DNA from 3 places in the Shewanella woodyi ATCC 51908 genome. Region 3 is predicted to be linked to each of the others. Evidence: predicted binding sites of a transcription regulator. Region 3 holds the regulator's gene; each other region holds the start of a gene.

Evidence for each region. Region 3 encodes sigma-54, which starts transcription at its own class of promoters, with help from an activator protein. Its sites were predicted from a motif close to GTTGGCACGNNNNTNGNNT; they were not measured.
Region 1: the regulator sigma-54 is predicted to act here: its motif matches at 3,186-3,204, upstream of glnA (glutamate--ammonia ligase).
Region 2: the regulator sigma-54 is predicted to act here: its motif matches at 7,197-7,215, upstream of SWOO_RS24440 (DUF4097 family beta strand repeat-containing protein).

The regions. Positions count from the first base shown of each region.
Region 1 covers NC_010506.1:5,610,335-5,621,417, forward strand. The annotation lists gene SWOO_RS23805 (ATP-binding protein) at 1-738, opposite strand, end outside; gene typA (translational GTPase TypA) at 1,106-2,917, opposite strand; gene glnA (glutamate--ammonia ligase) at 3,285-4,694, shown strand; gene SWOO_RS23820 (ABC transporter substrate-binding protein) at 4,861-5,817, shown strand; gene SWOO_RS23825 (ATP-binding protein) at 5,819-8,665, shown strand; gene SWOO_RS23830 (dicarboxylate/amino acid:cation symporter) at 8,756-9,973, shown strand; gene SWOO_RS23835 (hypothetical protein) at 9,970-10,389, shown strand; gene SWOO_RS23840 (S8 family serine peptidase) at 10,532-11,083, opposite strand, start outside.
Region 2 covers NC_010506.1:5,735,980-5,747,062, forward strand. The annotation lists gene SWOO_RS24410 (tectonin domain-containing protein) at 1-406, shown strand, start outside; gene SWOO_RS24415 (M14 family metallopeptidase) at 735-2,612, shown strand; gene SWOO_RS24420 (multiheme c-type cytochrome) at 3,094-4,560, shown strand; gene SWOO_RS24425 (NapC/NirT family cytochrome c) at 4,617-5,183, shown strand; gene SWOO_RS24430 (transporter substrate-binding domain-containing protein) at 5,275-6,162, opposite strand; gene SWOO_RS24435 (class I SAM-dependent methyltransferase) at 6,262-7,056, opposite strand; gene SWOO_RS24440 (DUF4097 family beta strand repeat-containing protein) at 7,310-8,068, shown strand; gene SWOO_RS24445 (phosphatase PAP2 family protein) at 8,138-8,890, opposite strand; gene SWOO_RS24450 (phosphatase PAP2 family protein) at 9,287-10,129, opposite strand; gene SWOO_RS24455 (GIY-YIG nuclease family protein) at 10,546-10,851, opposite strand; gene SWOO_RS24460 (S9 family peptidase) at 10,883-11,083, opposite strand, start outside.
Region 3 covers NC_010506.1:5,134,852-5,145,934, reverse strand. The annotation lists gene mgtE (magnesium transporter) at 1-1,031, opposite strand, end outside; gene SWOO_RS21765 (HPr family phosphocarrier protein) at 1,122-1,397, opposite strand; gene rapZ (RNase adapter RapZ) at 1,390-2,232, opposite strand; gene ptsN (PTS IIA-like nitrogen regulatory protein PtsN) at 2,229-2,672, opposite strand; gene hpf (ribosome hibernation promoting factor) at 2,675-2,962, opposite strand; gene SWOO_RS21745 (RNA polymerase factor sigma-54) at 3,171-4,652, opposite strand; gene lptB (LPS export ABC transporter ATP-binding protein) at 4,804-5,535, opposite strand; gene lptA (lipopolysaccharide transport periplasmic protein LptA) at 5,532-6,122, opposite strand; gene lptC (LPS export ABC transporter periplasmic protein LptC) at 6,197-6,754, opposite strand; gene kdsC (3-deoxy-manno-octulosonate-8-phosphatase KdsC) at 6,751-7,302, opposite strand; gene SWOO_RS21720 (KpsF/GutQ family sugar-phosphate isomerase) at 7,408-8,385, opposite strand; gene SWOO_RS21715 (calcium/sodium antiporter) at 8,474-9,433, opposite strand; gene SWOO_RS21710 (ATP-binding cassette domain-containing protein) at 9,621-10,436, shown strand; gene mlaE (lipid asymmetry maintenance ABC transporter permease subunit MlaE) at 10,499-11,083, shown strand, end outside.

The sequences.
Region 1 (11,083 bases), 480 kb from region 3:
ACTGACTAATTTTGCAGAGGTTGCTTCGCGAGTATGCTGACGCTTAGCAGCAAGGCTCTCTATCTCGTCAAAAAATATTACAGAGGGGGTATTTTGCCTAGCCTGCTCAAAAATAGCGTGAAGCTTCTTTTCAGACTCACCGATATACATATCGAGAATGTCAGAAATAACCACATTAATAAATGTGGCATTACACTCACCAGCAGTCGCTCGAGCTAACAATGTTTTCCCACAACCAGGAGGACCAAAGAGTAAAATACCACCACCTACTTTCTTTTTAAATCTTTGAAAAAGCGAGGGCTTTTGAAAAGGAGTGATAATTTTTTTCCGAATCTGTTTTTTTACATCAGCTAACCCACCTACCTCCGAAAAGGATATCACTTCCTCTCTAGGCTTTATCAATCGAGTAACTTCTACCGCATCGGTATCATCATTAGCTACCACCGTCAGCTTTATTCTCTTGCTATTGTCTAGAGCATCTTTCGCAACTCTAAGCTCTCTTGCAAAATCAATATCTTCAAGTGACGAATTTTCTTTAACCGCTTCAACATAAAATTCACGAGCTAATGAGAATTCATTAAGAATCTGATATGCCTTGGCTTTAAGTATTTTAACTTCAGGCAAGTTACTAGACAAAAATAGGAGTGCATTTTCGCCATCTCCACTTTCAATAAAGATCTTTGCCGCAAGGATCTGGTGCAGCTCCTGCTCAACTTGACAGCTCTCAACCTCCTTCAACAAACTTAAAGCTGTTGAGAGTTGCTGATGTTCATATAGAGCTTGAATCAATGTGATCCGCAAGATGAAGTTGTCTGGTGACAAGCTCAACGCCTGTTCCATTGAGTTGATATAGTTATTATCCATAATGACCAAAATAGTGAGTGAATATCCATCATCATTCTGATTGTCGCTGATTTACTACGCTAATGGAAGCCACTCTCTTCAATCAAAAATCTATAATGTAAATACTCTGGCCTTTAGAAAATGAAGTAAAACGGGAATAGTTAAAACTACTTTTAATGAATAGAATCTACATAAAAAAGCCCTGAACATCTTCATGTTCAGGGCCTTCAAATACTTAGCTCATGGAGCTGAAGCGAAACGATTACTTGCGGTTATGACGCTTACGCTCGTTTTCAGTCAAGAAACGCTTACGAACACGGATGTTCTGTGGCGTTACTTCTACTAGCTCATCATCATCGATAAACTCAAGCGCTTGCTCAAGTGTCATTTCGATATGTGGAGTTAGTACCTGTGCTTCATCAGTACCAGATGCACGCATGTTAGTTAGCTGCTTACCTTTCAAACAGTTAACTGTTAGGTCGTTAGCACGTGCGTGTAGACCAACCACTTGACCTTCATATACTTCAGCAGCGTGAGTAATGAATAGACGACCACGCTCTTGTAGACCGAATAGTGCGAAGGTTAGTGCTTTACCAGTAGCGTTAGAGATCAGTACACCACGTGCACGTTGACCGATATCGCCACCTTTCACTGGACCGTAGTGGTCAAATGAGTGGTAGATAAGACCAGTACCAGAAGTCGCTGTCATGAATTCAGTTTGGAAACCGATTAGACCACGGCTAGGGATAACGAAGTCGATACGTACACGACCCTTACCATCTAGCTGCATATCTTTCATGTCACCCTTACGAGTACCAAGCTTCTCGATCACTGTACCTTGGTGTTCCTCTTGAACGTCAACAGTTAGTGTTTCGAACGGCTCACACATCTCGCCATCAATCTCTTTCATGATAACTTCTGGACGAGAAACGGCTAACTCGTAACCTTCACGACGCATGTTTTCAATCAAGATAGATAGGTGAAGCTCACCACGGCCTGATACGCGGAAACGATCTGGGCTGTCAGTCTCTTCAACACGTAGTGCTACGTTGTGAACAAGCTCCTGCTCTAGACGCTCAAGGATGTTACGTGACGTCACGTACTTACCTTCTTTACCCGCGAATGGAGAGGTGTTTACCTGGAAAGTCATTGTTAGTGTTGGTTCATCAACAGACAATGGAGGTAGCGCTTCAACAGTAGTTGTTGCACAAACAGTGTCAGAAATCTTTAACTGACCAAGACCAGTAATCGCAACGATGTCACCAGCATTTGCTTCAGAAACTTCGTGACGCTCTAGACCCATGTAACCTAATACTTGGCCCATTTTACCGTTACGCTTGTTACCTTCAGCATCAATGATAGTCACTTGCTGGTTAGTCTTAACACTACCGCGCTTGATACGACCAACACCGATAACACCTACGTATGAGTTGTAGTCCAGCTGCGAAATTTGCATCTGGAAATCACCTTCTGCATCAGCATCAGGAGATGAAACTTTCTCGATGATCGTTTCAAACAGAGGTGTCATATCACCCTCTGTTGTTTCTGGATCAAGAGAAGCAAAACCGTTTAGCGCTGAAGCATAAACGATTGGGAAATCTAACTGCTCATCAGTCGCGCCTAAGTTATCAAACAGATCGAATACTTGATCGATAACCCAGTCAGGGCGAGCACCTGGACGGTCAATCTTGTTGATAACAACAATAGGCTTAAGGCCTTGAGCAAATGCTTTCTTAGTTACAAAGCGAGTCTGTGGCATTGGGCCATCAACCGCGTCAACAAGAAGCAGTACTGAATCAACCATAGAAAGAACACGCTCAACTTCACCACCGAAATCGGCGTGACCAGGAGTATCCACGATGTTGATGCGGTAGTCGTTCCACTTGATGGCAGTATTCTTTGCCAGAATCGTGATCCCACGCTCCTTTTCAAGATCGTTCGAATCCATCACCCGCTCAGTGGCCTCTCCTCGAGTCTCAAGGGTTCCGGACTGCGCCAGCAACTTATCAACTAGGGTAGTTTTACCATGGTCAACGTGTGCAATAATGGCGATGTTACGTAAATTCTCTAACACAGATAAACCTCTTACCATCAAAATATAGGGGGTATTTGTAACAGCTCAAATAATAGCTGTTGCAATAAAAAACGTGCCATTCTACTCTAGCGGAGGGCTCTCGCACAGGATTATTTTTTAGTCAGCTATGAATAGTCAGTTTTATTTCATCCGCACCAGGATGGTGAGCGCACCATTATCGGGCAAACAACGCACCAAACTAGTGCAAAACTTCTCCTCCCTAAAACACAAGCTTCAAGAGTTATCATTACAATCAATTAGTTATAAAAATGGCACGACTCTGGCTTATTGATTGTCAGAATCGCGATAAGCGCTAATTAAATTAAAAATAAAAGGGATATCCCTTTACTCTACTCGGAGACTCAGAATGTCAGCTGAATTAGTTTTACAACAAATAGAAGAACTGGAAGTTAAGTTTGTTGATTTGCGTTTTACCGATACGATAGGTAAAGAGCAACACGTTTCAATCCCTAGCCACCAAGTGGACGCTGATTTTTTTGAAGACGGTAAGATGTTCGATGGCTCTTCAATCTCAGGTTGGAAAGGCATCAACGAATCAGACATGGTGTTAATGCCAGATCCTGAAAGCTTTGTACTCGATCCTTTCACTGCAGAGACAACAGCTAATATCCGTTGTGACATCCTTAACCCAGGCACAATGACAGGTTACAACCGTGACCCTCGCTCAATTGCTAAGAAAGCTGAAGATTACTTACGCTCAACAGGTATTGCTGACACAGTATTAATTGGTCCTGAGCCAGAGTTTTTCCTATTTGATGATGTGAAGTTCAGCTCAGATATGTCTGGTTGCTTCTACAAGGTTGATGCTGAAGAAGCAGCATGGAACTCAGGCACTAGCTACGAAGATGGTAACAAGGGTCACCGTCCTGGTGTTAAAGGCGGTTACTTCCCAGTTGCTCCTGTTGACTCTTCACAAGATATCCGTAGTGCAATGTGTCTTGTACTTGAAGAGATGGGCCAAGTGGTTGAAGCACATCACCATGAAGTGGCAACAGCTGGTCAAAACGAGATCGCAACTCGCTTTAACACACTAACACTTAAGGCCGATGAAGTTCAGGTACTTAAGTATGTTATCCATAATGTTGCTCACGCTTACAACAAGACAGCGACATTTATGCCTAAGCCAATCGTTGGTGACAACGGTAGTGGTATGCACGTTCACCAATCTCTAGCAAAAGATGGCGTTAACATCTTTGCCGGTGACAAGTATGGCGGATTGAGCGAAACAGCACTTTTCTACATTGGTGGTATTATCAAGCATGCTCGTGCTATCAACGCATTCGCTAACCCATCAACGAACTCTTACAAGCGTCTTATCCCGCACTTTGAAGCACCAGTAATGCTTGCATATTCTGCAGCTAACCGCAGTGCTTCTATCCGTATCCCAGTGGTACCAAGTGCTAAGGCTCGTCGTATCGAACTTCGTTTCGGTGACCCAATGGCTAACCCATACCTCGCCTTCTCAGCAATGTTGATGGCAGGCCTTGACGGTATCCAGAACAAGATCCACCCTGGTGAAGCGATGGATAAAGATCTGTATGACCTACCAGCTGAAGAAGCTGCTGAGATCCCAACCGTTGCAACGTCGCTTGAAAATGCACTTGAGTGTCTAGATGCTGATCGTGAGTTCCTAACACGCGGTGATGTGTTCAGTAATGACTTTATCGATTCATATATCGCACTTAAGTCTGCTGATGTTGAGCGTATCAACCAAACAACTCACCCTGTTGAGTTCGAGCTTTACTACAGCTTATAATCCCTAAGCGATATCTTCTAAAAGCCCTAATTTATTAGGGCTTTTTTGTTTTCCTTCCCTAATCTAAAAACTGTTACCTCTTTCAATCATTGCCCCTGTCTCGTTGGCGATTAACTCTTCTGTCTACTAACCTAATAACTAGATTTAACTTACTAAGAATGCTGCCATGCTAAGATTCACAGTCAGTCTGTTCATCTCTCTTCTACTTGTTGCTTGCAGTCCCAAACCAGTAACAAAAACAATCACCATCGCCATCAATCCTTGGCCAGGATACGAATTACTGTACCTCGCCGAAAGTAAAGGTTTTTTCAAACAAGTAGGGCTAGATATTAAGCTCTCTCAGACAGCCACACTCTCCGATGCTCAGCGAGCTTACATAAGTGGCCGAGTTGATGGTTTTGCTAGCACCATAGTCGAAGCAGTTCAGGCACAAGAGTTTGGTGGAGACCCCTTAAATATAGTTTTGCTAGCAGACTACTCCAATGGTGGCGATCTCATTGTAAGCCATGAAGACTTTAAAACATTGAACCAACTCAAAGGACAAAAAGTGGGTTGTGAGGTGAGCTCTCTGGGGATCTATATCTTAGCTAGAGCGCTTGCGGTATACGATATGTCCCTAGACGATGTGGAGATCGTTAATATGGAACAGGGCAATGCTCTCCAAGCGTTAAATAGTGGCCACATTGATGCCATGGTCACCTATCCCCCCTATTCATTTGAAATTTTAAACAGCACCAGCCAAAAGAGTCACAAAGTTTTTACCACAGCAGAGATCCCAAATGAGATATTAGATACCGTTTCCTTTTCACAAAATGTGATAAAAGCCAACCCAGATTTAGTGCCTAAGCTACAACAAGCTTGGCAGCTAGCTTATGACTATCTTGAACAACACCCAGATGAAGCCATTCAGTTGATGGCTGAACGAGAACTTATATCAGTTGATGAGTTTAGTCAGTCACTTGCTGACATCTATTTATTAAGTAATCCAGAGCAAAATAAATTATTAAAAGAGAATAAGAAGCTAACAAACCTTGCTCAATCAGTTTGTGACACTCTCAATAAAGTCGGTGCATTTGACAGTTCATGTGAGCATATAGAAACGCTTTTCTATACTGGGATTTAATATGGAAAGCCCGTCTCCCGATACAGAGAATCAACCTCATACCATAAGGAGCATCGCATTAAAGCTTAACCTAAGCACTCTGTTTATAGGTACATTACTCTGTGGCATTCTGGCTATATATTTTTTTCAAGAGACGCAAGAGAGAGTAAAAGAGCAGGCTAGCATTGAGCTTACTCAAATCACCGACACATTAAAGCTCGCACTAGAAACCAACTCCCAGCTCTCCAATATGATCCGTATTGTGGGGGTCTTAACAACCAATAAAAATATTGATCGCCTTTCGGTGATTAAGTCATCTGATATGAGAGTTAATGCCGATAGTTTAACTCAATATAATGGAAGGTTAGCTAAAGAGGTCTTTCCCGCTCCTATTATGGAGCTGTTAACTAATCCAGCAAGAGTTCATGATCAACAATCTGGTGAGTTTATTGGCAACCATTTACACCATGCAGTTCAATTTCACTTAATCGATCCTGAAGTAAACCGCCTCAGGCCTTACATCATCTACTTCAAATATGACAAAACCCTATTAGAAGCAGGAATCAATCAAACTCGTAATAACTACCTGCTTATTGTCATATGTGCATTTAGTTCACTTCTGCTTATTAACCTATGGATACATAAAGTGGTGGTACTCACCCCACTATCTCAGATCACAGCTCAACTTAAGCACCAAGCTGGACGCAATATCAGCCCAAAGCCCCTAAAAATCTCTACAAGGGATGAGTTCAGTATACTTGCCAATAGCTATAACCACTCTGTTCATACTCAGCTACTGCAAAAAAAGGAGCTGGAAAAATCTCACCGCCATATAAAGAATATGACTAGAGTGCTTCCTGTACATTTGATCTATGTCGATACCAAACAAAAAATTCAATTTATTAACCGTCACAGCCTTAACTGGTTGGATTGTGAAAGCAATGAGGTGTTGAACCGCACCTGTGAGGCGATCATCCCCCCTAAACTTTTTAAACTTATGGCTCCCTTCATTGAACAAACCCTTAAAGGAGAGACATTAACCTTTGATGCTGAGTTCCAACACCTCAATAGTGAGGAGCTCAACTTCCATATCACTCAAGTACCAGACATTGATGCGGATGGGAAGATAAATGGTTTTTTTGTCTGCATAGAAGATCAGACTCAAACAAGGAACAATGAGAAGAAAATTGAAAAGTATGCTCAGGATCTTGAGTTTAATAACTGGGCTCTGGATGAAGCCCGTGAAGAGGCTGAGGCCACAGGAAGAGCGAAATCTGAATTTCTTGCTTGTATGAGCCATGAGATCCGAACACCAATGAATGGCGTGCTAGGCATGCTTAGCCTGCTAAGCAGAACTGAGTTAGATCAAGATCAGCAACACCACCTAGAGATAGCCCAAGGTAGTGCTAAGTCTTTGCTTACTCTAATCAATGACATTCTGGACTTCTCTAAGATTGAATCAGGAAAACTCAATCTTGAGTCTATCGAGTTTAATCTGCATCAAACTTTAGATGAGCTAATACAGCCATTAGCCATTCGAGCGCAAGAGAAGAGCCTTGAATTAACACTAGACATAAGCCAGATCAAACCCGCGAATATTACTGGAGATCCAGGGAGAATCACCCAAGTCTTAACCAACCTAATAGGGAATGCCATAAAGTTTACCCCTAAAGGCAGCATTATCGTAACCGGAAAGCTGACCGCTAAAAATAATAATCATCGCCTGACTTTTTCAATCCAAGATACAGGCATTGGGATGAAGCAAGATAAGCTCGAAAACATATTTCAAGCCTTTAGCCAAGCAGACAATTCAACCACTCGACACTACGGTGGAACAGGGCTAGGACTCTCTATCGCAAAACACCTCAGCCACCTGATGAATGGAGATATCTCAGTTACCAGCAAAGAGAATATAGGCAGTCACTTCGTAGTAGACCTTGAGATCCAACTACCAGACTCCAACTCAATGAAACAAGATAACTCCATACTCGACCTCAATAAGCTCCCCGTATTGTTACTAAGCAAAGCCTCGTTTGCCGATAATATACTTGAGAAGATTTTCAGAGAATTTAATGCAGATATTGAGAGACTAGTCGTAAAGGGAAATGACAAAACTATTGATTTGAGTAAATTAACCAACCCTCATCCCCAATTGATTATTTTGAGCCTATCAGCAGGAGAACAAGCTATCAGAGCTGAGCTAGAGAAGCTAAACAGTGAACCATTACTATCAAACATTACAACCTTGCTAAGTTACAACTCAATAGATGCACCGATTATTCATCACTATTTACAGAAGCAGATCTGTGGAGCCTTCACTAAACCAATCTCACAAATCAGACTTGCCTCCCTGCTCACCAAATACAATCAAGCACACACCTCCTCTTCTCATGAAGTTACAGTGGACTCTGGCGATGACTGGCTTCTAACAAATCACTTCACTCCCACTCAGCCTAGGCTGCTTTTGGCCGAAGATAATATGGTCAATCAGCTTGTTGCCGAGGGGATCATCAAGGAGTTTGGTCTAGAAATTGAGATAGTTAACGACGGTATTCAAGCTTTGAAAGCTTTATCTGACTCTAGTCAAGATAACCCCTACCATCTGATTTTCATGGACTGTCAGATGCCTAAACTAGACGGTTACCAAACCACAGCCAAAATTCGTGATGGTGAAGCGGGGGAGCATTACAAAAACCTCCCCATCATAGCAATGACAGCAAACGCTATGGTTGGTGACAAGGAAAAATGCCTAGCGATCGGCATGAATGACTATATCTCCAAGCCACTCGAGCCAGAACATATCAAGACAGCTTTACTTACTTACCTCGCTCATCTCACAAATAAAAATGAACAACGCCATTCAGGCTAAAGCTGTAAACAACTGCCAAATTTGACTCCTAAGATTACCCGCTATAACGTGTTAACACATCGCCAAAATAAACAGTACAACGGATAAATTATGTGGCATAGCATTAGGGCCTATCAAACATCAATCATATTACTTTTAGCACTGATGCTTGGTGGAGCTTTAGGCTTAACCCTTCCCGAAGTAGCATTGAAATTAAAGCCTATAGGCCAGATTTTCCTCAATTTACTCTTTATGATTATCGTGCCCTTAGTTGCTATTAGCGTGACCTCCTCCATCGCTAGAATGACAGACCTTAAGCGATTGGGCGTAATATTAGTGGCCGTTATGCTTGTCTCGATTACCATGGCGATCGTTCCCGCTGTTGGTATCCTTGGATTAGCAATGGCATTTGATCCTGCACAAGGGGTGACACTGGATCTGACCCAAGAGATCCAAACTGGGCAGGGAAGCATGGACTTCGTCTCATTGTTAACCACCAATGACTTTGTTGGTTTACTCTCAAAATCAAACATCCTTGCCTTAATCATCATGTCGGTGATTTCAGGCATCGCTATTGGACAATCTGGCGAAGATGGCAAACGCATCTCATCTATGCTTGATAGTTTGAACACTGTCATTATGAAAATAGTGTCTATCTTGATGTACGGCGCCCCCATTGGGCTTGGAGCCTATTTCGCTTCAACCATGGCCAGTCAAGACCCAGAGATAATCACAACGTTTGCACATACCATAGGCCTATTTTTTATTGCTTCTTTTATCTACCTGACATTGGGCTCAAGCTTATATGCATGGTTAGGTGGTGGAGCAAAAGGGGTCCATCAGTTCTGGCGTAATGCGATAGAACCCGCTGCAACTGCGTTAGGAACCAGTTCATCATTGGCCAGTTTGCCAGTGAATATAAGAGCAGCGAATAAAATGGGCATTAAGGAGGAGATTGCAGACATATGCTTGCCGCTGCTCGTTAACCTAAACAAAGGTGGCGCTTCGATGATCACTGCCCTAAAGATTATCTTTATCTACTCATTACTAGGATTAGAGTTTACCCATGAGGTCTTTGCCATCACTGTTTTAATCTCGGTTTTATCCGCATTTGTTATTGGAGGCGTACCAGGAGGTGCGTTTCTTGGAGAGATATTTATTGTCACAACCCTTGGTCTACCTCTAGAGACGATACCTATCTTAGTGATTATAGGCGCTGTTACTGACGCGCCCTCAACCGTGATCAATGTGGTACACGACCTCAATGCAACACAGATTATAGAGCGATTTACACAGAGAGAGAGTAAAGATCAGGAAGTTGTCGTATGAAGAGCTTACTAGCCATTGCAATAATAGTACTATTCTTCCCCCTTATTGGTTGTCAGGTAAGCCAACACAAGCAAACATCAGATAAGAATAAAAGCAGCATATCTGAGCCGATACATAAAGGAGTATATGTTTGGGGTCATGAAGTTAGCTCTTATCAACCTTGTGGAGAACATTTAACCTATTGGGTGACAGCAACGCCAGCCAGTGATGAGTTAAACCAGCTTTCACTCGCCTTGAGTGAAACTCGCAATGCTCCTTATCAACCTATCTATATCGAAGCCGCGATTCATCCAATAGATCGCAACAGCCATCCAGCGTTTTCCGATGGGTTTGCTGCTGATTACGACGCTATTATTGAGATATCCAATGTCTATATGAAACTCACAGAGCTCCCATCTAGCTGTAAGCTTAAGTAGCTAATTGGGGTTCCATCTCTATTTCTCAAATCCACACCATGGCTTTGCAATGAAAAAAGCCCAAGCTAGCGACGTTAGCTTGGGCTTGCTGCAACGCTAAAAAGCGAAGGTTCTACTTTAATATCAAGTCAGTCATTCCGACTTAGTTACAACTACCGTTATTGCTCCACACTGCCCATTGTCCAGAGTTATCAGCTGGATTTTGGTTTTGTGTCCACCAGTTAGCGGTATATTTAACATTGTTATATGCCACCTGATCGCCTGTGTTATATACAGTTGAAGCCGACCAGCTAGCTAAACCATTGCACCCCTGCACACCATCAGCTACTGCAACCGTTTGTACCTGTGTATGACTTAAGCCTTGAGCATCTTCAACTGTTAAGCTCACTTGGTAATCACCGCTTGCACCAAAAGTGTGCACAGGATTAGTTTGGTTAGAAACGCTACCATCACCAAACTGCCAAGCATGACTAGAGACAGCGTTGTCATCTGTAGACTGACTACTAAAGCTTACGGTCAATCCAGATGCTGATGCACTAAAGCTGGCCACAGGAGGCTGATTAGGATTACTGCCACCACTGCACTCGCCACGATCGGCCCACACATTGGAATAAACGTCAGGCTGCGCACCCGTTGACCACCAAGTAGCCTCATATTTGCTACTGCTATATGAGACTAGATCGCCGATGGCGTA
Region 2 (11,083 bases), 600 kb from region 3:
AAGAGATCGCACCAACAATCGTTGGACAGGTCTTAGCCGCCCATCACTTAATAGCGGTGAGAAGCTGGTAACTGTAGATACCACCGATAATGGCATATTGTGGGCAACCACCTCAAACAACCGTATCTTCAAACGCACTGCCGCCGGCAGCTGGTCCCGTATCAACGGCGGCCTAAAGCAGATATCGGTTAATGATAATGGCAGCGAAGTTTGGGGCATTGCGCCTAACAACTCTATCTGGCGTTGGAATGGATCAGGCTGGAGTAAGATAGGCGGCAGCCTGAAGCAAATTTCGGCAGGCACCCATGGTAATGTCTGGGGAGTAAACAGTAACAATACTGTTTATTATCGTGATGGAAGCCGTTGGCAATCACTCGGGCAAATGAAAACCGTATCTGCCAGATAACGACCCCCTATTAACAGTTCAAAAAATTTAAGGCCGGTTTCAACAACCGGCCTTTTTAATGGCTGCGGCAATACCATGCCCTATGTGCTCACTTTGTAATAGCTATACCTCTAAACAAGTCAATTAAAGCTTAGAAAATATAATCAGCCTTCATTTCAAGGCGGTTCAAATATGTGGCCAGACTTTAGCTCCCCCCCCTTGTGTTAACTCGCATTTTAATGAAATATGTCTGACGAGTTTGATACCGAAACGAATACCTACACAGATAACAATAGCGGTACTAACAAGAATAACAGTGACAATAACAAGACTAATAAAGGCCATGGATATGCGTTTAGCCCCTCTATCAATCATTACTCTACTAACGATCAGCGCAAGCAGTACCACCAGCACATTTGCCACTGCAAATGATACCCAAACAGCCACAGATAACACTCCCAAAACTGCCACACCACAAATTGCCAACAGTTACATCAACGATAAAATATTGCCACCTGCTATCGAGTGGCATGGCAAGAGTGAAGAGCTGCTACTCGGCGCCGACGCTGAATGGGCGACTCCCTTCGAACAACATGGTCTAAAAACCAGCCCGAGCTATGATGAAACCTTTATCTGGTTAGATAAGCTGATCGCCCAGAGCGATAAGCTGAAGAAAGTGAGTATAGGTAAGAGCCCACAAGGACGAGATATCTGGATGATTATCGCCTCACAAGAGGGTGCAGCCACACCAGAGACATTAGCTAAAAATGACAAACCCAGCGTACTGGTACAAGCAGGGATCCACTCAGGTGAGATCGATGGGAAAGACGCAGGCATGATGCTACTGCGTGATATTATCATTGGTGATAAAGGCGAGTTGCTGAATAAGACTAATCTACTCTTTGTGCCCATTTTCAGTGTTGATGGCCATGAACGTTCGACACAATACAATCGTGTTAACCAACGTGGGCCACTGGATATGGGCTGGCGAACTACAGCCAACAACCTCAACCTGAATCGAGATTACGCTAAAGCTGACTCACTAGAGATGCAGCACATGCTAAGAACTATCAACACTTGGCAGCCAGATCTTTATATCGATGTACACGTAACCGACGGCATCGATTATCAATACGATGTCACCTTCGGTTATAACCTACCCCAAGGTTTGAGCCCCGCCAGTTATAATTGGCTCGAAAAGATCTATCGACCAGCAATAGAAGCCGATTTAACATCTCAAGGCCATATTCCAGGCCCCCTAGTCTTTGCTATCGATAACACAGATATCACTAAAGGAATGTCGCTATGGAATGCCAGTCCGCGCTACTCTAACGGTTATGGTGATGCCCGCCACCTGCCCACTATTTTAGTCGAGAACCACAGCTTAAAACCCTTTAAACAGAGAGTACTTGGCACCTATGTGATGCTAGAGTCCACCCTCAAGACTGTTGGACAACAAGCCACTAAACTCAAAGCGGCCATCCGCAAAGATAAGTTTAGTTACTCTCCTATGGTGACCTTAAGCTGGAAAGAGAAACAGCAAGACAAAGGTTGGGACTTTAAGGGGATCGATTACCACTTAGAGAAAAGTGAAATAAGCGGCAATGAGGTCGTTCGCTGGACAGGTGAACCTAAACTTTACCCAGATCTCCCTGTTATCGGTAACACAGTCGCCGATGTCCGAGTAAAAAGAGCGAGCGCCTATTATATCCCCGCTCAATGGACTGAGGTCATAGCCCGCTTAGAGAACCATGGTATTCGTCTAACTCGCACCGAACAAGAAACAGAGATGGCACTGGAGCAGTATCAATTTACTCAGCCTGAGTTTGCCACTAAGGATTATGAAGGGCGTCAACGTGTCGATGCGCAAGTCACTAAGCACTCAATAAAGACAACTCTTCCCGCCGGTACAGTGAAGATAGATACTAAACAGCCATTGGGGGATCTGGCCATCCTGCTACTGGAGCCACAATCACCAGACTCACTGTTTCAATGGGGGCTGTTTAACCCTATTTTCACCCGCACTGAGTATATTGAAAACTACGCAGTAGAGCCTTTAGCGAGGCAGATGCTTGAAGAGAGCCCCGCACTGCAGGCAGAGTTTGAGCTGGCATTAGCCGATCCTCTATTCGCCACCAATCCAAAAGCTAGGTTACGCTGGTTTTACGAGCGCAGCCCTTATTACGATGACCAATATATGAAGTATCCAGTGTTAAGACAAAAATAGGACAAAAGTAACAGCAACCGATATCTTTCTTAATTGCAGTCATACAATGGGAGCGGTGAAAGCCTCTCCCATCTCCTATACCAATCACCTACCAACAGTTATCTGCAGACAATCATAATTACTCGTTTATAACCAGCAAGTTATACTCCACCCAGCAGACCCACGTCACAAATTCAGCACAAATCGATAAATTAAACAGCAGATCTCATTGAGCGGCATCACGCAAAACGCCCACCAAGCATCACCACTCACAGCTTTTTAATAAACCTGACAAATATCATGGTTATTTTTCAAAGTGTGATCTCGATCTCGCGTTCATTTATTAACCATTGATTTAGATCAACATGCGAAAAATATACAGGTTTAACTTGAAGGGACATTGTTATTAACAACTGATTAGCAATGAAATAAGAAAAATAATCAAAGTAAATGATGATTTAAAAACTGTGAGTTAATTTAAGTGCAATTAGAGGTATATAAAATGGAATATGCTCGAAATGTGCGGCGATGCTTATCGATACTGCTCCCACTCATCGCGGTGGTCAGCCTATCATGGACATCTACGGCAAATGCAGAAGCAAAAGCGCTGGTGTTAAAACCTTTCAAACAACTAAGTGATGAGAGCTCTGAGTGTGCCGCTTGTCATAAAGAGAAAAATCCCTCCATCTATGCACAATGGGGACGCTCTAAGCACTATGGGGCCAATGTGGGTTGTTATGAATGTCATGCAGCCGATAAAGGTGACAAAGATGCGATAAAGCATGAAGGTAGACTTATCTCGGTTATCGTCTCACCTAAAGACTGTGCTCAGTGCCATAACCAAGAGGTTGAGGAGTTCACCAAGAGCCACCATGCTAAGGCTGGTAAGATCATGGGCTCCCTAGATAACTTCCTTGCTGAAGTCGTCGAAGGCGCAATGACCTTTAATGGCAAGTCACCCGCAGCAGTTAATGGTTGCTGGCAGTGTCACGGCTCAGAGGTAAAAGTGCTGCCTAATGGCGATCTTGACCCAACCACTTGGCCAAACACAGGTATTGGTCGTATCAATCCAGACGGATCTATCGGTGCCTGTACCGCTTGTCACCAACGCCATGAGTTCTCTATGACTCAAGCTCGTCGTCCCGAGGCCTGTGGTAAGTGTCACTTAGGTCCAGATCACCCTCAAAAAGAGGTTTATGATGAGTCTAAGCATGGTATTAACTTCTACGCCAATGTCGATCGCATGAACTTAGACTCCTCTAAGTGGATTGTCGGTGAAGACTATGATGCCGCACCAACTTGTGCCACCTGCCATATGTCTGCCACACGCGAACAAGCCGTGACCCATGATGTTGGCGACCGGATCAGTTGGACCTTACGTCCAGCGGTTTCAGAGAAGATCGATGCTAAAGCGATAGCTCAGGGACACAAAGTGAAGAGCTGGCAAGATAGACGCGCCGATATGCAGGATGTATGTCAGTCCTGTCACACCAAATCGATGACAGATAGCTTCTATCAGCAGTTTGACTCTTTAGTTAATCTCTATAATGACAAGTTTGCCAGCCCTGGCAAACGACTAATGGGTATGTTGAAAGAGCAGAAGATGCTTACGGAGACCGCCTTTGATGAGGAGATAGAATGGACCTGGTTCTTCCTCTGGCACCATGAGGGACGACGTGCCCGTCACGGCGCCGCCATGCAAGCACCGGACTATGTACAATGGCACGGCATGTTTGAAGTTGCAGAACGCTTCTACATAGAGATGGTTCCTCAATATCTTGAGGTAGTAGAGAAAGCGGAGCATGAGGGTAATACCCAAGGTGCAGAAAAGGCGCGCAAACTTCTCGATGAGATCTTAGCTCGCCCAGAGCATGCCTGGTTTACTGGTAATGAGCCAGATGAGGTTAAGGCAGCCCGTAAAGCAGCCCAGAAAGAGTTTAAAGCTCGCTACCTAAGTGAAAGTAAATAGCAACCGAGTTAGGGGGTAATGATCGCCCCCTTTCTCCCCCAACTGAGGAGACTCTAGTGAATAACAAAGGGGAAAAAACTCGGTGGCAACGACTGTGGAGCTGGTTAAAGAGGCCATTAGCTTTGGGCATTCCCATCGGGGTGTTTCTATTGGTGCTAGGCGCAACATCGTTTCAAGGCATGATGGTGGTATCTAACCAAAACGCTTTCTGTTTTAGTTGTCACCTTAAGATGGACACGATAGTGCAGGAGTATAAGGCTTCATCCCATTTTGGTGATGGAGAGACTATCCCAGCTACCTGCTCTGACTGTCATGTTCCTCATCCTTTTATCGATAAGATGATCGTCAAGACCATAGCGTTGAAGGATGTTTACCATATGATGGTTGGCACCATTACCAAAGAAAACTTTGAAGAGCATAGACCGGCCATGGCCGAGAGTGTTTGGGAAGATTTCAAGAAGAATGACTCAGCTAACTGTCGTTACTGTCACCAAGGTGAAAACTTTGATTTAGCCAAGCAGCCACAACGTGCACGACTAAATCATGAGAAGATAGCCGCGAGGGGGGAGACCTGTATTGATTGCCATCAAGGGTTAACTCATAAGCGGATTGTTAAGCGTTAGGTATCACAAGATAAACTTAAGCTGTGATAACAGCCCTTATCTCCAACAAAGGCCGCATTCTCCATGCGGCTTTTTATCTTGATTGGTATTATCATTCACTTTCAAGCACTCCCCCCTCAGAAGTAGGGGAAAGTTGAAGCCAAAATAGCGGGTTATCAAGCTCTGTGGAATTCGATAGCAGAGGGTTGGTCAGTCTGGCTAATTTAGCCTGATGGTATTTGCCCAATGGAAATACTCCGCGGGTCGCAGGGTGCTGTCGAACAAACTCAAAAATATCTCCCCGCTCGACCATGGCATTAAGTCCCTGCTCCAACCGCTTAGCTAACTGCATATTTCTCTTGTTAAGAAAAACATACATGGGCATAGGATAGGTGAGCAGTAGATTATCTACCGCTACCATATCTTGATTCATACTATGCTCTAGCTCGGCGTGAACCTCTCCGATCCCTCGAGGAAAGTAGTCACAACGTCCTTGCCTCAACATAGAGTACATGGACTCAAATTTTGTCACCCTTTCCACTCGGTAACCATTTTGTTCGAGCACATAACTATCTGGCCAGTGAGTTCCCTGACAAGCAGTGAGTTGTTTTAGCTGCTCAGCACTCTCTAGTGCGAGAAATTTTTGATATTGTGAGCGGTGAACAACAGGAACACGCATCCCCAATAGACCAGCCATCAAGGGGATACGAATAACATGGTATCGCTTTTCTCTTTTAGGATCTGTCCCTGCCCAAAATATCGTTAACTGATCTGACTCCAGTGCATTTAAGCCACGATTTTGGGTATATGAAGAGCCAGTTTCAACTAACTTGGCAACCCCATATTCACCTTGAGTCTCCTTGAGCACCTCAAAGATAAGATCAACATAGTAATGATAGCTGGCATCATCTTCAGACTGAGGGGATTGGATCAGCAGAGCTTCTGCTGACCACGTCAGGTGGGCGTACAACAACACAGCTAGACCTAATACAATTCGCATAAACAACAGGTGCTGATAAATAAGTATCTTTAGCTTATAACACACACCTGAATAATGATCATTGAAAAAGCAGTTTCAGTGCAATTTACAACTTATAGCCTAGGGATTATTTATCGCAGAGATTGAATAAACCAGAGGTACTCGTTGATCATTATGCTTCATCGCGTAACGGGTATGTTGTTTACCGTTTTTATCTGTCACTAACTCTTTCTCAAGGTTTGCAAACGCATCATAGGGACTAAAATCAAACTCGTTATAGCGTTTAATCTCAAGACCAGCAGCAATAAGTGCATTGAAGACCTCTGAGATTGGATGAGGCCAGCTCACTAAAGTCTCTTTCTCACCGCTACAGTTCTCTGTGTATGTCCCCTCTTCATCGACATCGGGCTCATCTTGTGCAAAGTAGCTATAACCGTCAAACAGAGCCTCAAGAGGATGAAACTCAGCCATATAAAACTCACCACCAGGCTTTAAACTCTGCTTGATCATTTGGGCCCATCTGTTCAAATCAGGCAACCAACAGATAGCACCATATGAGGTAAACACAATATCAAACTGACGCTCAAGCTTGTCCGCCGCACTATAGAGATCGCTACAGATAAAGTTGGCTTCTAACTGGCTCTTTACTGCCAACTCTCTTGCCTGCTCGATAGCAACTGAAGAGAGATCGATTCCAGTCACCTCTGCCCCCTCCCGAGCCCATGAGAGAGTATCTAAGCCAAAATGGCACTGTAGATGTAATAAACTCTTGCCCTTTACATCTAGCTCTTCAAACTCAATTTCCTGTAAGGCACTATTTCCAGAGAGAAAACCGTCAACATCATAGAATTTTGAACCAACATGAACCTTGGTACGTTTATCCCATGCGCTTTTATTTACTGCTAAATAGTCCATCTTAAAATTCCCAAGTTACCAATTTCTCAATATAGGGAAATTCACTAAACAGTTAGTCCATTTTCCCAGCAATTAAGCACATAAGCTAACATACTATTCAGAAAAAACTAAATAACACAATAAAAACATATGGATACATTTTTGGCACAAACCCTGCTAATGAATACGCATACAAAAACTCAAATATAAAATGAAATCCGTCTTAAAGGTAACTCACCACAAGGCTTAGGATCATTTAAAAAGGAATTGAACAATGACATTACGACCTATTGCAGCAGTCAGCCTTACGGCATTACTTCTATCAGCTTGTATTATTAATGTGAACGGAGCAGGCAGAGCACCTACCGAACATACTCACCAATCACTTCAATTAGATAGTAATGGCCTAAATGAGTTGGTGGCCGAAACTGGTGCTGGTGCCTTAGAGATTCAAGGCGTTGTTGGCCTATCTCACATCAAACTTGAAGCAGATATCTACACCTATGAAGGAATAGATCCCATACTCACTCTTGAAAAACGTGGCGATACCGCACGTCTAGTAGCCGATTTTGACAGTTACAAGGTTTCAGGAAACTCTCCCTATATTGATCTGGTTGTTAAAGTGCCAGCAGAGATGAAAATGGATATCGACGATGGCTCTGGCAGTATCAAAATTCAGGGCTCAAGTGCGGATATAGATGTAAAAGATGGCTCTGGCAGTATGGAGATTGAAGGAGGAAAGAACCTGAATATCGAAGATGGCTCAGGCTCTATCACGCTGTCCGATGTCAACGGTAACATCACACTGGATGACGGTTCAGGTTCAATAGAGATTATGCAAGTTAACGGTGATGTTAACGTTAACGATGGCTCTGGAAGTCTCTCTATCAAAAAGGTTCAGGGCTTTGTCACCATAGATGATGGCTCAGGCAGCATCGATGTAATGGATACTAAAGGTTTGAAAATTATCGAAGCTGGCTCAGGCAGTCTCAGCTTCGATAACATCGATGGCAAGGTTAGCCTAGAGCAATAATACCAACTTCCCGGCGCAGCGACTTATGCCAATCAATATAAGGGATTGAATGAGTTGCTGCCCACCCCATCACTTTTTTGTGCTACTTGGAACTGTAGGAATTGATGCAAACAGAAGTTCACTATTGGCCAGCGCGTACCGAACAATCAGTGCCCCACAGAAAATAAACACACTCCATCGCAACACTAAGGTTTGCCAGAGCAGATCAGGATCCATCACTTTACCTATCTCACTTCCCACCAAAAGTAAAAACAGTATAAGGTAACTCAAGCCCCTTACTTTAGGCTCTAAGGAATACAGAGGAATAAATTTTGTAGCAGTATAAGCACAAATAAGCCCAAGTATCGCTCCCATCACCACATCTATTGGCCAATGGGCTCCCACCATAACTCTTGAGATACCGACTAAACTGGCAAGCATAATTAACATGAACTTCAACTTGTTACAGTTAACAGCTAGAAAAATAGTACCTGCAAACAGAAATGCGGTGGCGGTATGGCCTGAAGGAAAGCTCAAATGATGACGAACCTCTCCAATGATATTTAAGGAATCCAATACATCTGCAGGTCTTGGGGCTTCAAAATACTGCTTTAATAGTGGAACAAGTATTAAAGAGAGAATGGAAGCACCAATCACGCGAATGGTCATCTCTGGTCTTAGAGTTAGGTAACACAAGACTAAGGTTCCCAATGTAGAACCATGGCCCAGATCGGTAACAATGGCTAATAGCCACAGGGGGAAAAAATCAGATAATCCATTGATAAGATTGAATAGATAAAGGTTTGTTTCTGAGTTTAGGGTAACTATATGTAAAACAAACAACGAAAAAACTAATAGCTGAAATCCATTTCTTTGTGTATTAAAGTCAAAAGAACTTTCCTTTCTTTTGACCTCAACCAAAGAGGTCATTACGTATCTCCAGCAGCTTAAGCAAAATAGGCTTAGTAAAAAAAGACGACACCAACTAGTACGCCCAAAATGAATAATCTGCTGCTAGTTAAAACGACTTATGTAAAAACTTTTTAATCTCGTATTATTTTTTTGTAAGTCTTAAGCACTGATTAGCGTCGAAACTATAGCAATTTGTGACAGTGATCAACCTTTTAATAGCATAGCATACTGAATGATATGAAAGGTCATATTGAAGGGAGTGTCACACCTATATGGAGGGCTCTATGATCATTGCTTAATTAACATGATCATAGAGTAAAACAGGAGCTAGTTAACTTGGTTTTTTAACAGGTTTGGTGGAAAACTTCTCAGCCAGAAACGTAAAATAAGTAAGCCTGATAAAAGAATAAATGACCAACGAATAACCTGAACTTGCCAATATTGAGGAAAGTCATCGCCGTTTTTAAACTCACTGATCACAATAGTCGCAAACAACACTAGGTAAAGTTTCACTCTGACAGAGCTTGATAGAACAATTAAAGGCACAAACTTTACCGCACCATAGGCACATAAAAGTCCAACAAACGCGCCCATAACAACATCTTCAGGCCAATGCGCACCAACCATAATACGAGAACCGGCAACGAATGCAGCCGCAACGACCACTACCCCCTTTAACCAATGTTTACTCGTTGATAGAAAGATAATCCCTGCCAGAAGAAAAGCGGTAGCTGCATGACCAGAGGGAAAGCTATGCTCATGTCTAACCTCTCCGATAATATTCAGGTAATCCAATATGACAGCAGGCCTAGGAGCATCGAAGTATTGCTTAAGTAGCGGAACCATAACCAAACTAAGCACTGCAGCCACAACGACTCTGCAACATAGCTCGGGGCGAGAAACCAGATAACATAAGATCACAGCACCTAAAGTTACCCCATTACCCATGTCTGTCACACTTGCTTGCAACCAAGCAGGTATGCTTGGACTAAGTCCATTGATAAAATTAAAGACACTCAGGTTCGACGCTTCATTAATCGTCAATAGATGCAGCACAAAAACAGCAAAAAGGAGCAGATGAAAGCCCGACCCTTCAAAGTTATCTTGTAGAGAGGAAGTGAACCTTTTGCCTTGTGGCTCTCCCTTGAGTTTTTGTAACAAAGAAGCCATCGCTCCTCCCAAATTGCACGTCTATACATATCGATTTGGAGATATGTTCAGCCCTGCATAATCAATAAGCTATCCCTAAAGTGAATTGTCCTTTTGCCCTAAATGAGGGCGATAATGATACTTAAAGCACAAAGCTTACCGACTCTATGTGACAACTTAGAGATCAAAGGCCATCGCATCAGGCCAGCAGACTAACTCAACAAGAGTGAAAAAAGTGTGAAAGGAGTGCACTACATAGAGATAAATCAGTTTAAACAGGCAGGTATTTATCTAATATGCGCACTGGCGCGGATTTCAGAGTTTTAGCACTTTGACCATAAGTTAAACATTACTAACCAATCTATAGAAATATATATATATTTCTATAGATTGGTTAGCTGTTAATAGGGACAGCTTGATAGAAGTTGTGATCTACATTAGTGAGTGATTAACGCCAATTTTCTCTTTCTACTCCAAGATTTTATCTCGAGTTCACGCTTTAATGCCCCAGAGCGGTCACCGACTAGCTCTCGATATACTAGCTTAAGCGGTCCTTTGCCTCTTAGGTATTTAGCCGCCTTAGGCCCACCGCTCTCATGTTCACTAAAGCGGCGTTCAATATCGACAGTCACCCCAGTGTAGAGATGACCATTGGCACACTCGATCATGTACAGGTACCACTTAGACTCGCTCACTAATACCACCTCTTTGACAAAGATAACCATTAGCACACTCGATCTCATTCATACGCTAATACCACTTAAACTCGCTCACCTATTTATCCAAGCCTTTATCTAAGCCTAATAGCCCAAGAAAGAAGGCGTACTCCTGTGCCGTGTCTTGATAGCGACGGTAGCGCCCACTTTTACCGCCATGGCCCGCTTCCATATCCACATGAAACAGCAGCAAGTTATCATCGGTTTTATAATCACGTAATTTGGCCACCCACTTAGCAGGCTCAAAATATTGCACCTG
Region 3 (11,083 bases):
CGTATCACAAGCGCTAAGGTTTGATTTCCAGCTACGCCACCCATGCTGGGAACAATAGTCATCAAAATCGCTATGGTGGCAAACTGCTCTAAAGTGCCTTCAAACATGTTACTGACAGAAGCCGCTAGTAGGGCTGCAAACAGATTGATGGTTAGCCAAAGGGAGCGTTGAAGAGTACTCTTTAGCACTGGACCAAAGGTGTCGGCATCATCATCCATACCTGCCATCCCCATCATGGAGTGCTCGGCATTTTCTCGAATAACGTCGACAACATCATCGATGGTGATACGGCCAAGGAGCTGGTTATCTTCACCGATAACTGGTGCTGAAATCCAATCGTGTCGTTCGAAAAGCTGCGCAACTTCATTATCTGACATGCCGACCGGAATACCCTCCAGTTCAGCATCCATAATATCTCGTATCGATGAGTTAGGATCGCAGGTCAGTAGGTCGGCTATCTCGACGCCGCCGAGTAAGCGGTCGTGTTTATCGACCACATACAGAGTATCTGTGGCTTCCGGAAGCTTACCTCGTATTCTTAAGTAACGCAGGATAACATCGATATTTACGTCGGGACGTAGGGTGACGGTATCGGTATTCATGATACTGCCTGCGGTGTCATCGGGGTAGGCTAGGGCTTGTTCGACTCTAGCTCTATCTTGACTTCGCATGGAGTGAAGCACTTGCTTAAATACACTATCAGGTAGGCTTCTCAATATATAAGCGAGGTCATCGGTGTCCATCCCTTCAGCCGCTTTTGCAACGCGCTCAGGGCTCATCTGTTTGATGAGATTATCTTTAAGCTCTTCACCAAGTTCATCGAGGATCTCACCGGTTTGATCCTGATCGATCAGTTGCCATAAAACCTGACGGGTTCTAGGTGGGGATGACTCTAATATAAAGGCGATATCAGAGGCTGCCATATCATGGAGCATATTTCTGACATGAACAAACATGCCACTGCTAAGGGCTTGTGTTAACTGGTTTAACCGCTGATCGGTAAGCTCATTATCTAATACTTCAATTGGCATAACAGGCCCCCTATGAAGCTGTCTGTATTTTGGGTTAAATACAGACCACGGTGTTGATAAGAAATATCTGGGATAGCTTAGTGGTAAGGTTTAACTTGCTTCATCAAATTTTGCATCAACTAGAGCGCAGATGGCATCTAGTGCTGCAGAGGCATCTTGGCCCTCACCGAGCAGGGTAATGGTTTTCCCTATTCCGGTTTCCAGCATCAACAAGCCCAGCACACTCGCTGCAGAAGCTTGTTTCTCCCCTTGTACAATCGTGACTTTAGCGTCGAATTCCGATGCTAGAACGGCTAGTTTAGTCGCGGCGCGGGCGTGGAGTCCAAGCTTATTACATATGGTAACTTGGCGTTCTAATTTAGTCATTGCTTAATTCGCGATGGCGAGCCTGTACTGTGTGTTTGCTTTGACTAAACAGCTTAGCAAGCTGCTCTGTGACATAGACAGATCTGTGTTGCCCACCAGTGCAACCTATAGCGATTGTTAGATAGCTACGGTTATTGCGCTCAAGGTGCGGTAGCCAGGTCTCTAACAAGTTCTCTATTTGCCAGATAAACTTATTGACAGTGGGTTGCTGACTAAGGAAAAGCTGAACGGGTTCATCCAAGCCTGTCATCGGCCTAAGCTCTGGCTCCCAATGAGGATTTGGTAAGAACCTAACATCAAACATAAAATCTGCCTCTGCTGGCATGCCATGTTTGAAACCGAAAGATTCGAAGTTAATGACTAGCTCTTTATCTACACTACCTAATAATATCTCTCTGACCTGATTACTAAGATCGTAAATATTGAGATTAGAGGTGTCGATATAGTGATCAACGAGTTTAGAGACTGGCTCTAGCAGTATCCGCTCATGATCTATCGCTTCTTTAAGTGAAGTTTTACTTCTCGAAAGAGGGTGGAGACGACGGGTTTCGCTGTAACGCTTGAGGAGAACTTCGTCGCTTGAATTTAGGAAAAAGCTTAGTAGCTCAGTCCCTTCAGGTAGGTTTGAAAGCTGTTTATCTAGTTCTGTCTCATGCATATTACGGACATCAACACTGATAGCAACAAGCTCTGTGCTATCTTTGAGTTGTTCCAATAGCGTATCCATAAGAGGCAGAGGAAGATTGTCGACACAATAGTATCCGAGATCCTCTAAAACCCTGAGGGCGACAGATTTTCCTGATCCGGAACGACCGGATACCATAACCAGTTTCATTGGGTGATCACCTGATAAAGTTCTGACTCGTCTTGTGTTTTTCGTAACTGCTTTAAAATTAGCTTGTCATTAAGCTTCTCTGCCATCGCCGACAGGGTGCTTAAGTGCTGTTCACATTGATCAGCTGGAACTAATAGTGCAAATAGTATATCGACCGGCTGTTTATCAATTGAGTCGAAAGAGATAGGCTCTTCGCACTTAATGAGTACCGCAACGGGCTGACTAATATTGGTTAACCTTCCATGTGGAATCGCTATACCGTTACCTATACCTGTGCTGCCCATTTTCTCTCTAGCTAAAAGACTTTCAAAAATCTCTTGAGAGGAAAGGCTTGGGTACTGGACAGCGGCAAGATCGCTGATAAGTTCCAGTACCTTTTTCTTACTGCCCGGAGTGGCGCAAGTTGTGCACTCCGGCTGCAGGATGGTGCTTAATTCCATCGTTAGTGTTTTGTTTGCTTCTCTTTATGTTTAATTACCTGACGGTCGAGCTTGTCAATCAGGGAGTCTATTGCTGCATACATATCCGCATGTTGTGACGCGGCGAAAACCTCACCTCCAGCAAGATGGAGTTTGGCTTCTGCTTTCTGCTGCATTTTTTGAACATTCAAAATAACGTGCACATTATTGATCTGATCGAAATGTCGTTCAAGCTTTGAAAACTTTTCTTCAATATATTGGCGTAGCGATGTGGTAATTTCGATGTGATGACCTGTTACGTTTATTTGCATAGAGATACTCCTTCAGATTCGTTTGTGTTAAAAACGCGCTCGCTGATTTGAGGTTTACACTGCATTTAAATATTCAAGCTACTTCGAAACACCGCATCCTGTGTGGATATATATCCAGCTCACTTCTATATTCAGGATCTAGCATGTCGTGAACTTACAGACTTTACGTCACAATGACCAACCTCAATATATTCACTTTTCAAATATCTTATAAACTCTTTCTTTGATTCGATGGCGGGATCAACATGGCCTCACGGTACTTGGCTATGGTTCGTCTCGCCACCTTAATGCCCTGCTCTGCAAGAAGAAGGGCCATCTTGCTATCACTGAGAGGCTTTTGTTGGTTCTCTGCCGCCACTAACTTTTTAATGAAGGCGCGGATAGCTGTTGATGAACACTCACCGCCATCGTCGGTACCCACATGGCTGGAGAAGAAATATTTCAGCTCAAATATGCCTCTTGGGGTATGCATATATTTTTGGGTTGTGACACGGGAGATGGTCGATTCATGCATCTCAACTTCTTCAGCTATGTCATTTAGCACCATAGGTTTCATCGCCTCTTCACCATATTCGAAGAAGCCTTGTTGAAACTTGACGATGCAATTTGAGACCTTTAAAAGAGTATCGTTACGACTCTCTAAGCTCTTGATAAACCACTTAGCTTCCTGCAAATGCCCACGGATAAATTGACTGTCAGCTTGGTTTTTCGTGCTGCGAGCCATGGAAGCGTAATGCTGATTCACATTAATTTTTGGCATGTAGTCTGGGTTGAGTTCAACAATCCAGCGCCCTTTCTTTTTAATCACAGTGACATCTGGAATAACATACTCATCCCGACTTGGGTTGATGGCCAGTCCAGGACGTGGATTTAGGGTTTGAATCAGTTCAATGGCTTGCCTTAAATCATCCTCTTTAAGTTTGGTTTTACGCATTAAGAGGCGGAAGTCACGGCCTGCAATTAGATCAAGGTGCTCTTTAATCAGTAATCGGGCATTGTCGATATGAGGTGTTGTGTTGGCATATTGAGCTAGCTGTATAAACAGGCATTCACTGAGGTCACGGGCTGCAACACCGATAGGATCAAAGTGCTGAACACGCTTAAGCACCGCTTCAACTTCATCGAGCTCTATCTCAGGATCGCCCATGGCTTCTAAGATATCATCGGTACTTTGCGTGAGGTAGCCACGCTCATCGATCGCATCAATAATGGCTGTCGCGATGGCTAAGTCATTATCAGAAAATGGGGTTAAGTTTTTTTGCCACTCTAGGTGCTCATATAGACCTTCACAGGTTTCGCCTTGGAAGGGAAGGTCATCATCTCGCATCGCGCCAGAGCTTGAGTTTGGTGTTGCGGTGTAGACCTCATCCCAAGTGGTGTCGACAGGAAGGTCTTCAGGCATGGAATCTTGATTCAGTGCGTCGGATGTTTCTAGTGACGAGCTGTCTTTATCGGCCTCTTTCTCGACAGAAGCACTGAAGTCTGTTTCGCTGTTGTTTTTGACATCGCTATTGTCAGCGTTAGCATCAACTTGCTCTTCGTCCAACTCCAGTAATGGATTGGAATCTAATGCTTGTTGGATCTCCTGTTGCAGTTCCAGTGACGACAGCTGCAGCAGACGTATCGCCTGTTGAAGCTGGGGAGTCATGGTTAAGTGCTGACCCATTTTGAGCTGGAGTGACGCTTTCATGTACTGCTATTCCCTACTTTGTACTTATAAAATGAGAAAGCCTGTTGGAGCTATTTGGGGAGTCTTTGCTCCCTCAATTGACTTCATAAGAATGAATCATAACGATGCTGTAGAATTTCTAAATTAGAGGAGAACTGCTCCTCTAGATTAACTATAGCTTGAATTGTTCACCTAAGTACACAGCTCGCACTTGCTGATTGTCTAAGATTTCAGCGGGTGTACCTTCAGCGATTAAGTTTCCATGACTTACAATATAGGCATGCTCACAAACATCCAATGTTTCCCGCACGTTATGGTCAGTGATCAAGACACCAAGACCACGACTTTTGAGCTGTAAAATGATCTTTTTGATGTCGATAACCGAGATAGGATCGACACCTGCAAAGGGCTCATCAAGCAGGATAAATTTAGGGTTTGCAGCCAGTGCTCTAGCTATCTCAACACGTCTACGCTCACCACCTGACAGCGACATCCCTTGGCTATCTCTGATATGGGTAATGTGGAACTCCTCCAGCAGATGTTCAAGCTGCTCCTCACGAGCATTTTTATCTAGCTCATCACGGGTCTGGAGAACGGCCATAATATTATCGCGCACTGAGAGCTTTCTGAAGATACTGGCCTCTTGGGGCAGGTAACCTATCCCTTTACGGGCGCGTAGATGCATGGGATCTAATGTGAGATCGTCACTATCGATAAAGATACGACCTTTATCACTTTGTACTAAGCCCACGACCATATAAAAGGTGGTGGTTTTTCCTGCACCATTGGGGCCGAGTAAGCCAACAATCTGACCTGTTTTTACACTGAGGCTCACGTCCTGTACTACGGCGCGACTTTTATAACTTTTGGCTAGGTTTACAGCCTTTAACGTCAAAGAACTCATTCGATCTCCTGAGCGTTAACTGCAGGTTCTACAGGTATCTCTGGCTTTGTTTCAGGTTGAGTCTCTTTGTTGCTATCTGTTTTAGGCTTAGACTCATCCTGGTAATTTTCAGGTTGGATAATGGTGATGACCCTTTCGCTACCTGTACTTTCAGCAATAAGCTGCTGCTTTTCAATGTTATATTGAATCTGATTACCTGTAACTTGGCTACCATCTTGCTCAAGCGTCGCATTACCCTTCAGAATAAGAGTGCGTTTTGATAACTCGTAGCGGATCTCTTTTGCGCTGGCGTTGGCTGGACGGCCATCTTCCATTATCTGTGAGTAAGTTGCTGGATTCCCCGTAGCGACTAAGATACGTCCGTTAGACCCCTCTTTGGTAAAGGCTCTAAGCTTATCGGCATTGATTTTAACTGAGCCCTGAACGACTTCAACTGGGCCATTAAAGATGATCTGGTTATTTTTAATATCTGCTTCCTGACTTGCTGCAGAGATTTTAACTTCTTGTTTTAGATCATCGACTTTTGCCACACTACTAAAGCTTATTAAGCAGAGTAGTGCTGTGATGATGCCTGTATTTTGCTTCATATATCCCTTCAATTTGACATAAAAAATGTCAATGCTAATCAACCAAATGTTTACCCATTTTGCGTTGACGTTAACTAGTGTGCTGAGTAGGTGCCATTAACCTGACTGGTTAATTTTACGTTTTCAGCGTTGAGGTCGGCATATAGACCAACCCCTTCAATAATAAAGTCGCTACCTGTGATATAGATATTGTCATCGGATGTCATGATCATGGTATTGAGATCCAACTCAAGATAGCTTGTTTTGATCGACTGTATCGGCTCATTGCTGTTTATGGCGTTGATGATAACATTGTTTTCGAGTATGACTTTTCCTGAATTTTTATTCATGGTGCCTTTGGTCGATTGTAGCTGCCACTGAGCCTCGCCTTGCTCAGGGTACACCAGATAGATAGGCTCGGTGAAGTAGGTCATATTATCCTCTTCATAATGCTCCATATGTTTAGCACTAACCCGGCTATTAACTAAGCCAAGTTCATTGTATTCAACACTTTTTAGGTTATCAGCAATATAATCGGGTCGGGCGCTAACATCGACAGCTAACCCCTCATCTCCTCGTTTGGATTGCACCTGCCAGTAGAGCAGAAGTGCGGTACCAAAGAAGGCGATAATGGCGAGGGTGACTCTATTCATATACTCATTCCATGAGCCGTTTCGAACTTATTCTGGCTAAGAAGCAGTAGATCTGTCAACTCACGTAGGGCGCCGTGGCCTCCCTTGATATGAGTAACAAAATCGGCACCTTGCTGAACATAAGGATGGCCGTCAGCAACACATACCGATAAACCAACCTGTTTCATCACTGGTAGGTCAACCATATCATCGCCGATATATGCGACCTCTTCTGGCGTTACCTTGTATAAAGAGAGTAGCTCCTGATAGGGAGTCAGTTTGTCATCGACGCCTTGATAGATATGGGTGATCCCTAGGGCTGTCATGCGATCTTCGACAATCTTAGATTTTCTGCCGGTAATAATGGCGACAGGAATATCACTGGTGAGCAGAGATCTGACGCCGTAACCGTCACGGGTATGGAAGGTTTTAAGTTCATCGCCCGTGTTACTCATATAGACTAAACCGTCGGAGAATACTCCATCTACATCACATATTAGAAGCTTGATCTTACTGGCCTTTTGCCAAACAGTATCCTCTATTGGACCGTAAAAACCTTGGTGTGACATACAGTATCTCCATTATCGCGCTAGCCGTTTGTTCATCGAAGGGCTAATTGCTATGCCAACTCATTAAGTTGGCCTAAATTGGTAAAAAGGGAGCAATCCCTAATATTAGATAACGCCAGCCTTGACCATATCTAACATGTTTAAGGCACCTATTGGATGCTGCTGATCATCGATAACGATCAAACCATTAATATCTTTATCTTCCATCACTTTCAGTGCAGCAGCCGCTAAAATGTCGGCAGAAACAGTGACGCACCCTTTAGACATTACATCACTGATAGAGGTGGTGCGAAGATTGACTTCACTGTCGATAACGCGTCTTAGGTCGCCATCGGTAAAGATACCTACCAGTTTATTTGCCTCATCGACGACAGCTGTCATACCTAAGCTTTTTTTAGAGATCTCATAGAGGGCTTCAGTGATGCAGATATCATGGTTTACCGAGGGCAGATCTTTGCCTTTATGCATCACATCACTGACCTTAAGTAGCAGCTTACGTCCTAAGCTACCACCGGGATGAGAGAGGGCAAAATCATCTTTGGTAAAGCCTCTAGCTTGCAAAAGCGCAACGGCTAAGGCATCGCCCATGACTAAGGTTGCTGTGGTGCTCGATGTTGGTGCTAACCCTAATGGACACGCCTCTTCTGGCACCTCTATACACAGATGCACAACAGAGAGTTTAGCCATATTTGAATCAGGGTTTCCCGTACAAGCGATAACTGGCAATCCCATGCGTTTAATGACAGGCATTAAGGTGAGTATCTCACTGGCTTCACCTGAGTTTGATATGGCTAAGATAATATCATTTTCACTGAGAACGCCGAGATCTCCGTGGCTCGCCTCTCCAGGGTGAACAAAGAAGGCTGGGGTACCAGTGCTGGCTAATGTTGCAGAGATCTTGTTACCGATATGACCTGATTTACCCATGCCCATTACGATAACTTTACCTGTACAGTTAAGAATTAGCTTACAGGCTTGGGTGAACTCTTCCGAGTCGACGTACTGGTAAAGGTTATCGAGTGCGTTGCGCTCGATGTCGATAACAGTTCTGCCCCATTGGCGAAGTTGAGTTACATCTACCATCTTGCTCTCTCTATTTAATCAAGGCTCTGTGTCGTTAGATTTTGCTTAATCAATCTGTCGACGACTTAATTTCTGAAAACCAGTTTCGTTAAGCCTGAAACAGGATTAACTGATAGGCGATAAAGGTGCATAGTAGTACTACACCATGCCAGCGTTTTAATGCTCTTGCTCGGCCACTTAATAATATAAATACAGCAAGTGCACTGCTGGTAGCCAGTACCATATAAAAATCACGACTACTGGCGGCTGCATCAACGGCGCCGGGAGCAATTATTCCCGGAATGGCTAATACAGCTAAAATATTGAATAGGTTTGAGCCTACGATATTCCCTATTGCCAGATCATCCTCTTTTTTCATTACGCCCGCAACACATGCTGCCAGTTCAGGTAGGCTGGTACCAATAGCAATAATCGTTAAGCCTATGACTAGGTCTGACAGGTGGTAGGCTTTGGCAATACCAACAGCCCCTTGTACCATCCAGTCTGCTGAGAGTGGTAGAAGTACAATACCGACAATAAGCCAGAGTATTGCTCTGGATGTGGGAACACCAGTTGGGATCTCGCTGTCAGCTTCTTCTTCCAATGCATCTTTTTTCTTATTCGTGACGGCGTGCCAGATAAAGTAGCCCATCAACATAAAGAAGAGGCCTAATAGCATAAAGCCCTCTATACGGGTCAGCATACCGTCATGGAGGAAGTAGCCAGCGATAACGGTGGCAATAATCATCAAGGGGATCTCTCGCATTAACGTTTGCGAGCTAACAGCAATGGCACCAAGTAGGGCGGTGATCCCTAAAATCAGTGTGATATTTGCAACATTTGAGCCTAAAACATTTCCAATTGCGGTATCTGTCATCCCTTCCATCGAGGCGGTCGCAGCGACGAACATCTCCGGGGCTGAGCTGCCCATGGCGACGATGGTTAATCCAATTAACATAGGAGGGAGGCCAAGATTTCTGGCAAAAGCTGCAGCGCCATAGACAAATTTGTCAGCACTCCAGACTAGAGCGACTAATCCGGCGATAAGCATGAAAATATTAAATAACATTAAATTGCATTTCAGTAAGTGAGCCCGACGCGCATTTTCGCTGGAATTGAACAAAATTGAAAGTATTGCGGCAAGATAGTGTTGATTCAGTTGTACCTAATAGTCCAATTACGTACAATTTGTCTCTTTTTCTTTCGTTAATCTGTTCATCGAGACAGATAACTCACTTTTAGTGGATGGAATCGTTATGGATCATCAGGTGTTAGCTGAGCCAAAACCTTTGGTTGAGATCCACAATTTGGGTTTTAGTCGTGGTGAGCATGTAATTTTTGACGATATCAGCCTGTCTATTCCAAGAGGGAAGGTGACGGCTATCATGGGGCCAAGTGGTATTGGAAAGACCACCTTGCTCAAATTGATGGGCGGGCAGCTGACGCCAGATATCGGGCATGTATTGTTTGATGGTGTCGATGTGCATAAGTGTCGTCGAGAGGAGCTGTTTACATTGCGTAAACGTATGAGCATGCTGTTTCAAAGTGGGGCTCTGTTTACCGATATGAATGTCTTTGATAATGTCGCATTTGCACTGCGGGAACACTCAGGACTGCCGGAAGAGATCATCAAACGTATCGTATTAATGAAACTAGAAGCGGTAGGTCTACGTGGCACTGCGAATATGATGCCCAACGAGTTATCAGGTGGTATGCAGCGACGTGCAGCACTGGCAAGGGCGATAGCGCTTGAGCCTGAAATGGTGATGTATGATGAACCTTTTGCAGGCCAAGATCCTATCTCTATGGGGGTTCTGGTTAAACTGATCCGTGAGTTATCAGAGGCGTTACAGTTGACCTCAGTTGTGATCTCCCATGATGTGCAGGAGGTGCTTAGTATTGCCGATTACGTTTATGTTATGGCAGATAAGCGTGTGATTGCACAGGGAACTCCCGCAGAGCTTAAAGCCTCTGATATGGCACAGTTAAAACAGTTTATTGGCGGTGAGCCGGATGGGCCTGTTCCTTTTCATTTTCCTGCTGAAGATTATCAAAAGGAGCTGATAGGCTAGCATGATGATATTGAATATGTGGTTAGTAAGTTTTTCCACCTTGATGATGGTGGGGTTTAACGATGAACTTGCTAGATAGAGTTGCCAATTTGGGAAGAGCAGCAATTGAGCTGGTGATTGGATTTGGAAGCGCAGGGTTAATGTTGTGGGGGGCGATAGCCCGTAAACCTAGAGCCAAAGGTTTTCCCCTGTTCGTTAAACAACTGTACGTTGTCGGCGTGCAATCTATGGTGCTGATATTTGTGTCGGGGCTTTTTATCGGCATGGTATTGGCGTTGCAAGGGTATAATATTCTTGTGGGCTTTGGCACCGAAGAGAGCTTAGGGCCCATGGTGGCGTTGAGTCTGCTGCGTGAGTTAGGGCCTGTAGTGACAGCCCTCTTGTTTGCTGGAAGAGCAGGTTCAGCATTGACCGCTGAGATAGGTTTGATGAAGAGCACTGAGCAGCTTTCCAGTCTTGAGATGATGGCAATAGATCCCTTAAGACAGATCATCGCCCCAAGGTTTTGGGCCGGGGTGGTAAGCCTTCCTCTGTTAGCCCTTATCTTCACTGCGGTGGGGATATATGGTGGTCATATCGTGGGTGTCGAGTGGAAGGGGATAGACAGTGGTAGTTTCTGGTCTATTTTGCAGGCGTCTGTTGAGTGG